One region of the Massilia sp. FBCC-B171 genome, then DNA from elsewhere that is predicted to be linked to it. Evidence: predicted binding sites of a transcription regulator. Region 1 holds the regulator's gene; each other region holds the start of a gene.
What was found. The regulator sigma-54, encoded in region 1, starts transcription at its own class of promoters, with help from an activator protein. The targets are predictions, from matches to a motif close to TGGCANGNAANCTGCTTT.
Positions count from the first base shown of each region.

Region 2: the regulator sigma-54 is predicted to act here: its motif matches at 1,755-1,772, upstream of pepA (flocculation-associated PEP-CTERM protein PepA).
Region 3: the regulator sigma-54 is predicted to act here: its motif matches at 1,793-1,810, upstream of NMB41_RS07305 (PEP-CTERM sorting domain-containing protein).
Region 4: the regulator sigma-54 is predicted to act here: its motif matches at 1,432-1,449, upstream of NMB41_RS05110 (CmpA/NrtA family ABC transporter substrate-binding protein).

Region 1 is NZ_CP101443.1:4,908,140-4,911,525, reverse strand. Features, by position in the region: gene lptC (LPS export ABC transporter periplasmic protein LptC) at 1-228, shown strand, start outside; gene lptA (lipopolysaccharide transport periplasmic protein LptA) at 243-875, shown strand; gene lptB (LPS export ABC transporter ATP-binding protein) at 878-1,639, shown strand; gene NMB41_RS22285 (RNA polymerase factor sigma-54) at 1,654-3,126, shown strand; gene hpf (ribosome hibernation-promoting factor, HPF/YfiA family) at 3,189-3,386, shown strand, end outside.
Region 2 is NZ_CP101443.1:3,260,763-3,264,148, reverse strand. Features, by position in the region: gene NMB41_RS14755 (EamA family transporter) at 1-787, opposite strand, end outside; gene pepA (flocculation-associated PEP-CTERM protein PepA) at 857-1,714, opposite strand; gene NMB41_RS14745 (TCR/Tet family MFS transporter) at 1,866-3,116, opposite strand; gene NMB41_RS14740 (ribonuclease HI family protein) at 3,162-3,386, opposite strand, start outside.
Region 3 is NZ_CP101443.1:1,613,577-1,616,962, reverse strand. Features, by position in the region: gene cphA (cyanophycin synthetase) at 1-440, shown strand, start outside; gene NMB41_RS07310 (LysE family translocator) at 499-1,125, shown strand; gene NMB41_RS07305 (PEP-CTERM sorting domain-containing protein) at 1,131-1,763, opposite strand; gene NMB41_RS07300 (hybrid sensor histidine kinase/response regulator) at 1,932-3,386, opposite strand, start outside.
Region 4 is NZ_CP101443.1:1,140,563-1,143,948, forward strand. Features, by position in the region: gene NMB41_RS05095 (IMPACT family protein) at 1-529, opposite strand, end outside; tRNA gene NMB41_RS05100 (tRNA-Lys) at 593-668, opposite strand; gene NMB41_RS05105 (hypothetical protein) at 747-1,262, opposite strand; gene NMB41_RS05110 (CmpA/NrtA family ABC transporter substrate-binding protein) at 1,590-2,873, shown strand; gene ntrB (nitrate ABC transporter permease) at 2,903-3,386, shown strand, end outside.

The DNA of each region.
Region 1 (3,386 bases):
CGTCCGGCCACGCCGAAAAGCGAGGCCCTGCACGCGCGCACCGAGGCGCTGACCCTGCTGGCCGACGAAGAGATCGTGAAAACCGACCGTCCGGTCCAGATGACCCTGGGCGCGGCCACGGCCAACGGAATCGGCATGGTTGCCGAGAACCCGACCCAGAAGCTGCACCTCGGCGGGCGCGGCCAGATCGTCTATCCGCCGCGTCCAGCGCAGGCGCCACCCAAATAACAGGAACGAGCTCAATGAAAAACAGCTTTCACAATATCGTCGCCGCCGCTTTCTTCTCGCTGCTGTCGCTGTCGGCGTCCGCCGAGCGTGCCGACTCGCTCAAGCAAGCCGTCATCTCCTTCGATTCGCTCGACGTCGACGAAGTCACGCAGACGCGCATCCTGACGGGCAACGTCATCCTCACGCGCGGCACGCTGACCATGAAGTCGGACCGCGCGCTGGTGAAAGAAACGCCGGAAGGCTATATGAGCGTCACGCTCACCGCGGGCCCGGGCCGCGTCGCCACCTTCCGCCAGAAGCGCGACGGCGGTCCCGACCTGTGGATGGAAGGGCAAGCCGAACGCATCGAATACGACGAGCGCGTGGAAGTGGTCAAGCTGTTCTCGAAGGCGGTGGTGAAAGAGCTCGAAAATGGACGCCTGACCAACGAACTCGATGGCGCCTACATCTCCTACGACAGCCGGCGCGAAGTGGCGAGCGTGCGCAACGACCCGAGCGGCGAGAGCAAGGTTGGCGGCGGACGCGGCACCCTGATCATCGCACCGCGCCGCACGGCGCCCGCCGCCGCGCCGGCCGCCGCTCCCGCGGCCGCCACGCCGGCGCCGAGGGCGGCTGCCCCTTCGACTTCAGCGGCGGGCAAGCAATGATGATGAAAGACGTTGCCGACACCCGCAGCACCCTGGTCGTGCGTGGCCTGCAAAAAAGCTACGGCAAGCGCCTGGTCGTGCGCGACGTGTCGCTGGAAGTGGGCTGCGGCGAAGTCGTCGGCCTGCTCGGCCCCAACGGCGCCGGCAAGACCACCTCGTTCTACATGATCGTCGGCCTCGTGCCGTCGGACGCCGGCACCATCGAGATCAACGGCGCCGACATTTCGAGCCTGCCGATCCACCGGCGCGCGGTGATGGGTTTGTCTTACCTGCCGCAGGAAGCCTCGGTGTTTCGCAAGCTGACGGTGGAAGACAATATCCGCGCCGTGCTCGAACTGCAGCACGACGAGAACGGCAAGGCCTTGAGCAAGGCGGCGATCAACGAGCGGCTCGATTCGCTGCTGGGCGAACTGCAGATCGAAAAGCTGCGCGAGAACCCGGCGCTGTCGCTGTCGGGCGGTGAACGCCGGCGCGTCGAGATCGCGCGTGCGTTGGCCACCAACCCGCGCTTCGTGCTGCTCGACGAACCGTTCGCCGGCGTCGACCCGATTGCCGTGATCGAGATCCAGCGCATCGTGCGCTTCCTGAAGGAGCGCGGCATTGGCGTGCTGATCACCGACCACAACGTGCGCGAGACGCTGGGCATCTGCGACCGCGCCTACATCATCAACCAGGGCGCGGTGCTGGCGTCGGGACGTCCCGACGACATCATCGCCGACGAGTCGGTACGGCGCGTCTACCTGGGCGAACACTTCCGCATGTAGTCTACGAACGGGCCATGAAACAATCCCTGCAACTCCGGACTTCGCAGCACCTGGCGCTCACGCCGCAGCTTCAACAGTCGATCCGGCTGCTGCAGCTGTCGACGCTCGAACTGCACCAGGAGATCGAGCAAATCCTGTCCGACAATCCGCTGCTCGAGCGCCTCGACGATCCGCTCGACCACTCGGTGCGCCTGCTGGCCGACGGCGCGATCAACGACGCGCCGCCGCAGGCGCCCGAAGCGCCCGCGCCCAACGGTGAAGACGCGCCCCCCGCGCCGGACGCGGGCGAAGGCGCGGAGGGCGGCGGCGAGGTCGAACGCGCCGACGCCGACGCCGACTGGGGCGAGGGCACGCGCAGCGCCGGCAGCGAGAACGACGACGACGGGCGCCCGCAGCTGGGCGGCATCGGCGTCACGCTGCGCGAGCACCTGATGGAGCAGGTGCGGGTGACGGGCGTGACCGACCGCGACCGCGTGCTGGCCGAGCTGGTGATCGACGCCATCGACGACAACGGCTACCTGGAAGAGCAGTTGGATGAGATCCACGCGCGCCTGCCCGAGGAACTCGAGATCGAGATGGATGAGCTGCGCTGCGCGCTGGCGCTGGTGCAAAGCCTCGATCCGGTCGGCGTCGGTGCGCGCAGCGCCTCCGAATGCCTGGCGCTGCAGATCCGCAGCATGCCGGGCGTGCCGCTGGTGACGCGGCGCATGGCCCTGAAAATCGTCGAGGGCTATCTCACCTGGTTCGCGCAGCGCGAATTCAACAAGCTGAAAAAGGCGCTCGACTGCGACGACGAAGACCTGCGCGAAGCGCAAGCGGTGATCCGCCAGTGCAATCCGCATCCCGGCGCGGCCTTTGCATCGAGCGTGTCGGGCTATGTCGTTCCGGACGTTATTGTCCGCAAGACGAAGGGCGGCTGGGCCGTCACGCTGAACAACGAAGTCATGCCGCGCCTGCGCGTGAACAACGTGTATGCCAACCTGCTCAAGGGCGGAAAAGGCGAAGGCCAGATGAGCGCGCAGCTGCAGGAAGCGAAGTGGCTGATCAAGAATATGCGCCAGCGCTTCGACACGATCCTGCGTGTTTCGCAGGCAATTGTGGAGCGTCAGCGCAACTTTTTCAGCCATGGCGCGGTTGCGATGCGTCCCCTTGTGCTTCGCGAGATTGCTGATACACTGGGTCTGCACGAGAGCACCATTTCTCGTGTAACAACTCAGAAATTCATGCTGACCCCGCACGGCATGTTTGAGCTGAAGTATTTCTTCGGAAGCCACGTCGCCACCGAAGCGGGGGGCGAAGCATCGTCTACGGCGATACGGGCGCTTATCGCGCAGCTGACAGGAGCAGAGGACCCAAAGAACCCATTATCCGACAGTAAGATCGCGGAAATGCTCGGGGAACAAGGCATGGTCATTGCGCGCCGCACGGTTGCCAAATACCGCGAGGCACTCAAGATTCCTCCCGTCAGTCTCCGCAAATCCTTGTAACAGCGGCCCCAGGCGCGACCCAAGCGCGAATGCGGCGCCGCGCATTTATCTAAGGAGTGTGTATGAATCTCACCATCAGTGGCCACCACCTCGACGTCACCCCCGCCATTCGTGAATACGTACAGAACAAGCTCGAACGCATCACCCGCCATTTCGATCAAGTGATCGATTCCCACGTGATCCTCGCCATCGACAATCTCACCGAAAAAGACAAAAGGCAAAAAGCCGAGATTAACTTGCGCCTGTCCGGCAAGATGGTG
Region 2 (3,386 bases), 1.6 Mb from region 1:
CCAGCAGGCGCGCCGGGCCGACCCGTTCGCGCAGCACCAGCACTGCGATCGCGGTAGCGAACAGGATCGAGGTCTCGCGCAGGGCGGCCACCACCGCCACCGGCGCCTGGGTCATCGCCCACAGCGCCATCCCGTAGGAACCCACCGTCATCAAGCCGCCGCCCAGCAGCACGCCCGGATGGCGCCGCGCGAACGGCAGCAGCGCCTCGCCCTGGGTGCGCCAGGCCAGTGCCAGCACGCCGGCGGCGCTCAGCACGAAAATCCACATCGTATAGCCGGCGGCCGAGCCCGCGCGGCGCACGCCTGCGCCGTCGATCAGCGTATAGAGCGCGATGACGCAGGCCGTGGCCAGCGCCAGCAGCGTCGTGCGCCCGCCGGCGCGCCTGCCGCCGGACCCGCCCAACATCGACAGCACACCGCCGCAGATCAGGCCCACCGCGAGCCACTGGCCAGCGCCCAGGCGTTCGCCGGGGAGGGGCGCGAGCAGGGCCACGATGAGCGGCGCGCAGCCGCGCATGAGCGGATAGGCGTGACTCAGTTCGCCGCTGCGGTAGGTCTCGATCAGCAGCGCGTAGTAGAGCAGGTGGACGAGCGTGGAAGCGCCGATGAAGGGCCAGCTCGCGGGGTGTGGCGCGGCCGCGAAGGGCAGGGCGAGCGCGCACAGCACGCCCCCGCCGGCTGCCACGAGAATGGTGGGAACGGCGCCGCCATGCGCCTTGACGAGCGTGTTCCAGCCCGCATGCAGGAAGGCCGCGGCGAGGACGGCGAGGATCACTGAAGTGGACATGGGTGAAGGTGTAAACGAACAAAGCCTGGCAAGCCAGGCTTTGTTCTTGCTCTCGCGAGCGGTGAAGAATTACTTCACGCGGCGGCGCAGGGCGCCGATGCCGAACAGGGCGATGCCGAACAAAGCAACCGACGCTGGCTCAGGCACGTCGTTGAACTTGAGCTGGCCGTTGTTGCTGACGAAGAAGTACTGGCCTGGAGCGTTGGCGTAGGTGCCTGGGTTGGTGACGGGGCCGCAGCCAGGGCCGGTGAAGCCGGCGTATTGGCAGGCGACTTCGCTAACCAGGCGGCCGGTTGGGGAGCCGACCGTATTCGCATTGGTGAAGGCAAACGCGGTGTTCATGACGGTCGACATGTCGATGCCGTTATCGGCGAAGAAGTAATTTGGCGCCAGGTCAGCCACGTTGGCCTGGGCGCGGATGCTGACCTGGCCATTTTTGACCGGGCTGCCCGACGCATCGACCGTGCCGCCGCCGCCGGCGAGGACGGCGAACTCGGCGATCAGGTTGCCCAGGTTGGCGCCGTACACGCCTGCTGCGCTACCGTATTGGCCGTTGGCCGGATTCTGGTACATGCGAATGGTGCCGCCGGCGAAGGTGAAGGCGCCGCTGAAGTTACCGGTACCGTAGGCTTCGAAGGTGGCGGTGATGTTGCCGCCTGGGTAGGTCACCGGGAACAGCTGACCGTTGCTGTCAGCCTGGACGATGTTGAACACTGCGTGTTCGGCGAACGAGAAGCTGGTGCCGCCGGTCGCGGTAATCTGGATGAAGGCATTGCCGTTCACGTCCAGGTACTCATTGATCGGCTGAGCGGTGGCCTTGCCGGTACCGATCGGGTTGAAGAACCAGTCGTTCATGATCTCTGCTTGCGCGGTGCCGGCGGCGAGTGCGATTGCTGCTGCGCAGCCGATTTTCTTCAGGAAGTTCATATTGTTCTCTTTCAGTAGTGGGTTTGACTCTGCCTACTGTTTAGCAACAACCGTGCCAGCGGGAAAGATTTGTTATAAATCAATTAGTTGCGTAAAGGAAGTTGTAATTCCGAAAAGCTACTGTAAAGATTTCCGACAGTAAATTAATGTTTTACAGGGCAATGTTTGCCCTGCGGCGGAAATAGCGTACCGCCGCCAGCACTGCCAGCCCCTGCATCGCAGCCGACAGGTAAAAGCTGCTGCCGACGCGCCAGTCGCCCGGCGCCAGGTGGCTCACTTCGCCCAGCACCGCCGCGCCCAGCAGCGGCATCAGGACCACCGCGAGGCTGTTGATCGAGTGCAGCGAACCCATCAGCTCGCCCTGTTCGCCGGCGTCGGTCGCGCGTGAAAGGATGGCCTGCAAGGCCGGTCCCGCGGCAAACGCGAGCAGGTTGCTGAAGATGAGCACGTACATCATCCAGCCCTGGGTGGCCAGGCCATACAGCAGGAAGGTCAGCGCCCCCGAGGCCAGTCCCAGCACGGACAGGCGCGCCTCGCCGAAGCGCCGGATCAGCTTCGACAGCAGCCAGGCCTGGACGACGACGGTCGCAATGCCCACGCAGCACAGGGCGATGCCGTTGTCGCGCGGGCTCCAGCCGAAACGGAAGGTGGTGTACAGCACCCAGGTGCCGTGGGTCATCATCTGGGCGAAGGTGGTCAGCACGAAGACCAGCACCAAGCCGCGGATGTCGCGCCGCCCCAGCAGTTTACGCAGCGCACGGAAGGGGTTGAGGCGGCGCCGGTCGAAGGGACCGCGCTCGCCGGGCGGGAGCGACTCGGGCAGGTACAGCCAGCCGTAGACAAAATTGGTCGCCGCCAACGCAGCGGCGACCCAGAAGGGCAGGGCCAGCGAGATCTCGCCCAGCAGGCCGCCCAGCACCGGTCCGCAAATGAAGCCGATGCCGAAAGCGGCCCCGATCTTGCCGAAACTCCTGGCGCGGTTCTCCGGTGTCGAGACGTCCGAGGCATAGGCCGAGGCGACCGACATGCTTGCCGCCGACACGCCGCCGATGGCGCGCCCGACGAAGAGCCAGGCCAGGCTCGGGGCCCAGGCCGTGACCAGGAAACTGGCGCACATGCCCAGCATCGAATACAGCAGCACCGGGCGGCGTCCGATGCGGTCGCTGACCGCGCCCAGCATCGGCATGAAGAAAAACTGCAGCAGGCCGAACACCGCCGCCAGGATGCCGTACCAGAGCGCCTGCTGGTCTCGCCCGTCGACAAACGCGCCTACCAGCACCGGCATCACGGGAATGATCAGGCCAATGCCGAGCACGTCGATGAAGACGCTGACCAGCACGAAATTGAGCTTGCCCGTGCCTGGGACGGCCTGGGTGTCGGGAGACGCGAGCGGCGCTTTCATGCCGGGCTCCGTAGCGCAGCAGCGGAGCCGCGCCGGCGGCCGGGTTCAGGAAACGGCATCGGACTCTGCAGTGTGCATAAGGCTGGCGCGCTGCGAGAGCGCATCGGCCTCCAGATTCTTGTGGCGCGGCACCCAACGCAGCCTGGCGCCGGGCAATCCGGCCAGCAGCGCGTGCACGCGCGCACGGTAGCCGCGCAGGGCGGCGGCGCTGTGGGTAGCGGGCGCGCCGACGTCGTCGATCACGACCCTGCTGTCTCCGTAAATGGTGAG
Region 3 (3,386 bases), 2.3 Mb from region 1:
GCCGCTTCAACGTCTTCGACTACAAAGGCGCGACCCTGATCGCCGACTACGGCCACAACCCGGACGCGATCGCGGCCCTGGTGTCGGCGGTCGAGAACATGCCGGCCAAGCGCCGCCTTGTCGTCATTAGCGGCGCCGGCGACCGGCGCGACCAGGACATCACCCAGCAAACCGAAATCCTGGGCAAGGCCTTTGACGACGTGCTGCTCTACCAGGACCAGTGCCAGCGCGGGCGTCCCGACGGCGAAGTCGTCGCGCTGCTGCGCCAGGGCCTGAACGGCGCCACGCGCACCAGCCATGTCGAGGAAATCAACGGCGAATTCGTCGCGATCGACCGCGCGCTGGCGCGCTTGAACGAGGGCGATCTGTGCCTGATCCTGATCGACCAGGTCGATGCGGCGCTGGCGCATATCACCCAGCGGGTCGCGGACTCAAAGTAATACCCGTTGGGTGGGCCGGTTTCACGCCCACCCAACGTCCTTTTCTCAAATAAAAATAATGCTCGCACCCGAACAATTTTTCGGCTTCCTGCTCGCCGCCATCCTGCTCACCGCTTCCCCCGGCCCCGACAACCTGATGGTGCTTGGCCTGGGCATGTCCAAGGGCCGCAAGCAAGGCATGGTCTTCGGCCTGGGCTGCGCGCTCGGCTGCCTGAGCCACACCTTCCTGGCCGTGATCGGCGTGAGCGCCATCATCGCCGCCTCCCCCACCGCCTTCACGGCGCTGCGCATCGGGGGTGGGCTGTACCTGGTGTGGCTGGGGATCGGTGCGCTGCGCAGCACGGGCGGGCAGTCGGCGGCGGCGGACGGCGCGCCGGCGCAGTCGCTGAAAAGCCTGTTCATGAAAGGGCTGCTGGCGAACGCCATCAACCCGAAGGTGGTGCTGTTCTTCCTGTCGCTGCTGCCGCAGTTCGTGGTGGCCGCGAACGGCAATGTGCCGGGGCAGATGCTGGCGCTGGGCCTGACCTTCACCCTGCAGGCGGCGATCCTGTTCGGCCTGCTGGGTTATTTTGCCGGCGCCGTGGGCGCCTGGCTGGAACGCAAACCCGGCGCCGGCAAGTGGCTCGATCGCCTGGCCGGCACCGTCTTCATCGCGCTGGGCGTGAAACTGATCGTCTCACGCTGAGCTATTCAACGCTTGCGCCTGGCGCGCATGCCCATCAGGCCCAGGCCCAGTCCCAGCATCGCCAGCGTGGCCGGTTCCGGCACGGGCGCCGGGTCGTAGGTGATGTCGAGCGAAGCCGAGAAGAATTCGAGCGGATCGGCCGGGAAGAAGTCTTGCAGGTAAAGGGTCCAGCTGCCGTACAGGCTCATGCCGTCGAACAGCGACAATGACTCATCAGGACGGAAGCTGCCGGCCTCCACGCGCGGACCGAGCGAGCGCAAGGCCTCGTCGTCGAAGGTCACGCTGACGCGGCCAGCGCCGCCGCGCAAGCCTACGCTGTAGGTCGAGTACGGCTCGACCAGGGTGACTTGCTGGCCGTTCGGCCCCACCAGGACCAGCGTGAACTCATTCTCGAACGGCGAACCGCTGCCGGTGCAGGCGCTGCCATTCGGTCCGATCGGCGGATTGTCGCACTTCGAGAATTCGACCGTGAGGTTCACATCGGAGATCGTGCCGCGCACGTCGACGTTCAATGCGCGTGTCGCCTGGCTGCCATCGATGACGCCGTAGCTCGTGTTGGTGGCAACGACGGTGGCCGAGGCGCTGACGCAAGCGAAGGCGGTGATGATGAAGACGGCAAGACGGTGGATGCTACGCATGGATTCTCCTTATTGTTGATGTGTACATAAAAGCAATTTTCGTTCCACGATGTAAAAGATGCACTTTATCAAGCACTTACTGCCCGCCGTCCGCGGCAGCAGGCGGACGCTGTCAATTGCACCGACATCCAGGCTGGGTAGGGTATGCGGCGAGGATAGGACAGCGGGTCAATCGCGCCCTTCGCGCGCGAGCTGGGCCTGCACTTCTTCCGGTGCCGCCGGTTTCAACAGGTGGACATCGAACCCGGCTTCGCGCGAGCGGCGCCGGTCGTCGGCCGCGCCCCAGCCCGTCAGCGCGACCAGGCGCACCGCATCCAGGTCCGGCAAGGCGCGGATCGCGCGCGCGGCGCCATAACCGTCCAGGCGCGGCATGCCGATATCGAGGAAGGCCACCTGCGGCCGCAGTTCGCGGGCCAGGCGCACCGCTTCTTCGCCGTCATGCGCGACGCTGGTAATGTGCCCGGCCAGCTGGAGCAGCGCGCACAGGCTGTTGGCGGCGTCGATATTGTCGTCGGCGACCAGCACGCGCAGCGCGCGTGACGCCGGGGCGCTCGACGCTGCGGACGGCGCTGCCGCTGCGGGCCGGGCCCGCGCACCGAGCGGCAGGCGTACCGTAAAGGTACTGCCCTGGTTGATGCCGGCGCTGGCCGCACCGACGCTGCCGCCGTGCAGCTGCACCAGGTGACGCACCAGCGCGAGACCAATTCCGAGGCCCCCTTTCGCACGGTCGATGCTGCGCGCGACCTGGGTGAACATCTCGAATACCTCGGGCAGCGATTCGGCGGCGATGCCGATGCCGGTGTCGCCGACTTCGATGACGACCTCGCCGTCCTCGCGCCGCGCCGCCACCGTGATGCGCCCGCCCCGAGGCGTGTACTTGGCCGCGTTCGAGAGCAGGTTGGCGAGCACCTGGTTCAGGCGCACCGCATCGGCATCGAGCGGCAAGGGCTCGGCGGGCAGTTCGATCGCCAAGGCGTGCCCATTTGCCTCGATTAGCGGCAGGCTCGTTTCGACCGCGCTGGCGACCACGTCCTGCAAGGCCAGGGGTTCGGCCTGCAGCACCACCTTGCCGCTGGAGACGCGCGCGATGTCGAGCAAATCGTTGATCAGGTGGACCATGTGCCCGACCTGGCGCTCCATCATCGCGCGCACGCTGGCCTGCAGCGCCGGCTTGGCATCGGCCAGGCGCAGCAATTCGAGGCCGTTGCGGATCGGCGCCAGCGGGTTGCGCAGTTCGTGCGCGAGCGTGGCCAGGAACTCGGACTTGCGCCGGTCCGCTTCGACCAGCGCCTCGGCCCCGCGCACGCGTTCGATGTGGGCCCAGCAGCGCTCGACGACCGCGTCGACCAGCGCCACCTCGGCCTCGGTCCAGGAGCGCGGCTCGCGCTGGTGCACGGCCATCATCGCCACCAGGCGCCCGGCCTTGACCAGCGGGCAGCAGATGATGGCCTTGATGCCGATCGCGTTGAACATGTCGGCGCCGTCGACAGCGGCCAGCTCGCGGTCGACGTCGGCCACCAGCAGCGTTCGTCCCATGCGCAGGTTCGAGGTCGCGCGCGAGCCGAACAGGTCGAGCGAATAGGTGCCGACGGTGCTCATCACACCCTCGACGCGCCAGTCGTG
Region 4 (3,386 bases), 1.8 Mb from region 1:
CCGGGGCATCGTCCTCGGCCATGCTGAAGGTAAGCATGACCGCGTCGCCATGGCTGACCTCGAGCAGGGTGGCCCCCGCGGCATCGAGTTCGCGCCGGATCATGCCTTCCTGCGCATACGGCGCCGTGCAGCGCAAAGTCGTCTTGCGGATGATGGCCACCTTCTCGGCCTGCAGCAGGGCCTGGGCCACGCTGTCGGTATAAGCCCGCACCAGCCCGCCGGCGCCCAGTTTGACGCCGCCAAAATAGCGCACGACGGTCGCCAGCACGCCTTCCAGGTCCTGGTGGCGCAGCACGTCGAGCATGGGGCGCCCGGCCGTGCCGCTTGGTTCGCCGTCGTCGACCGCAGCCGATTGTCCGCCCGCCAGCAGCGCCCAGCAGACGTGGGCCGCCTGCGGATGCTGGGCGCGCAGGCTTGCCACCACGGCCTGCGCACTGGCGCGGTCCGTCATCGGCTGCACGCAGGCGATGAAACGGCTCTTCTTGATGAGCAGTTCGTGATGGACAGGGGCAGGGAGGGTGTAGGGCATGGACGCCGTGGCAAGCCGAAACAAAAACGCCAACCGTGAAGGTTGGCGTTTTCGCTGAATCTTTGGTAGGCCGTGCGGGATTCGAACCTGCGACCAACGGATTAAAAGTCCGCTGCTCTACCAGCTGAGCTAACGACCCGAAGAAGGCAAGATTATAGCCGGACTCTTGCGAATGTCCAAGAACTTCCTGCGCGGCAGTGCTTCGGCAAGGTGAAACTCAGGTTTCGACGTTCTTGTCTTCCGCTTGTGCCTGCTTCATGGCTTGCGGTTCGAGCTTCTCCGCTTCGACGTTCATCCGGACGAAGAAACCCCAGCCTGCCAGCAGGAGCGCCGCGGCGACACCGATCGACGCGACATGCGGCAGCAGTTCCGGTCTCGTGTGCATGAACTGGAATACCCCGACCAGGCATTCGACGCCAAGCGAGACCACAACCACGATCATGAAGCGCGACAGGAAACGGCGCAGGCGGGTCGGCGAACTGACGTGCACCTCGCGCTGAACCTCTTCTTCCAGCACCGTCTGGCCCAGTTCGAGGGCGGCCACGGCAATCGTCAGCAAGCCGATGCATTCGAGGATCAGGCGGAAGCGCTCCTGCACCGATTGCTCGTCACTGGGGCTAAAGGCCGACCAGATTTCGATGGCGCCGAGCACAACCAGGCCCAGGCCGCAGATGAGAAAGAGGATGGCGATCGAAACGTAACCGATGGCGCTTATTTTTAGCAGGAATTTCACAGAAGCCTCGAGATTGAATATGTAGAAACTTTAGCATCATTGCTGAACAGTCCAGTGTTCGGCAGGATATCTTGTCCAAAATGATGCGGCGCACAACGCGGGTGCATCTTTTGCACCAAGGGGTAGTGCAGCCAGGGGCAGTGCATGCGTTTCACCCCGGTGGCATTACTGGCACAGACCTTGCATATCCAATATCAGCGCAATGAAGCGCCCCGAGTCCTGCCATTGCTGGCAGAGCCCACCAAGACAACGACGTCTACCAAAACATGAACGTGTTCATGTTGGGTACGCGTCGTTTTTTTTGCCTGACACCATTAGGGATGTGCGATGAATTATCAGAAACCAGAAGACAAGAGCGCCGTGCCGGCAGGCGCCGACGAGGTCAATCTCGCGCGCAGGAGCGTGATTCACGGCGCAGGCCTGGCAGCGGCGGGCAGCCTGCTGGGCCTGGCGACGGGAGGCGTGTGGGCGGCAGGATCGGACAAGCCTGAAAAAGAAGAAATCCGGATCGGCTTCATTCCGCTGACCGACTGCGCATCCGTCGTGATGGCCTCGGTGCTCGGCCTCGATAAAAAATACGGCGTCAAATTCGTGCTCAGCAAGGAGGCTTCCTGGGCCGGCGTGCGCGACAAGCTGGCCAACGGCGATCTGGATGCGGCCCATGTTCTATATGGCCTGCTGTACGGCGTGCAGATGGGGATCGGCGGCCAGAAGAAGGACATGGCCGTGCTGATGGGCCTGAATAACAACGGCCAGGCCATCACGCTCTCGAAACAGCTGGCCGACAAGGGCGCGGTCGACGGCCCCTCGCTGGCCAAACTGATGCGTACAGAAAAACGCGACTTCACCTTCGCTCAGACCTTCCCGACCGGCACCCACGCGATGTGGCTGTACTACTGGCTGGCGGCGAACGGCATCAATCCGATGAAGGATGCCAAGGTCATTACCGTGCCGCCGCCGCAGATGGTGGCCAATATGCGGGTCGGGAACATGGACGGCTTCTGCGTGGGCGAGCCGTGGGGTCACCGCGCCATCATGGACGGCATCGGCATCACCGCCACCACCACGCAGGACATCTGGCGCGACCATCCCGAGAAGGTATTAGGCAGCACGCTGGAATTTGCGAAGAAGCACCCGAACACCTGCCGCGCGATGATGGCCGCCATCCTGGAAGCGGGCAAATGGATCGATGCCTCGCTGGCCAACAAGAACAAGATGGCCGAAGTCATCGCCGCCAAGTCCTACGTCAACACCAGCAAGGACGCGATCGACCAGCGCATCATGGGCCGCTACCAGAATGGCCTCGGTAAAACCTGGGACGACCAGAACCACATGAAGTTCTACAACGAAGGCACGGTCAACTTCCCGTATCTGTCGGACGGCATGTGGTTCATGACCCAGCATCGCCGCTGGGGCCTGCTGAAGGACGATCCGGACTACCTGGCCGTGGCCACCTCGGTCAACCAGGTCGACCTGTTCAAGGAGGCCGCCACGCTGACGAAGACACCGATTCCGAAAAGCCTGATGCGCACCTCGAAGCTGATGGATGGCGTCGTCTGGGATGGCAAGAATCCGAAAGCCTACGCCGCCTCGTTCAAGATCAAGACCTGATTCACCCCCTCGCCACAGAAGGAACTGCCATGAGCGCCATCCTGAAATCCGAACTGCCCGAGCGGCGGCCTGCCATCGCTGCGGTCAGCGCCGCCGCGGCGCCTTCGCTCCCTGCGCGCAAGCAGGAATCCACAGCGGCGCGCGGCAAGCCGCTGTTTGCCGCGGCGGTCAAGCTGGTCCTGCCGCCCTTGATGGGGATCGCGCTTGTGGTGCTGGTGTGGCAAATCATCGCGACCCACAATACCGCCTTCCCGTCGCCGCTGGCGACCTTCAAGGAAGCGCTGGTGCTGTTCGCCGACCCCTTCTACCGCAACAGCCCGAACGACCAGGGCATCGGCTGGAACGTGCTGGCCTCGCTGCAGCGCGTAGGGGTGGGCTTCGGACTGGCGGCGCTGGTCGGCATTCCGCTCGGTTTCATGATCGGCAGGGTGAAGTTCATCGGCAGCATGTTCGGCCCGATCATCAGCCTGCTCAAGCCGGTGTCGCCGCTGGCCTGGCTGCCGATTGGCCTGC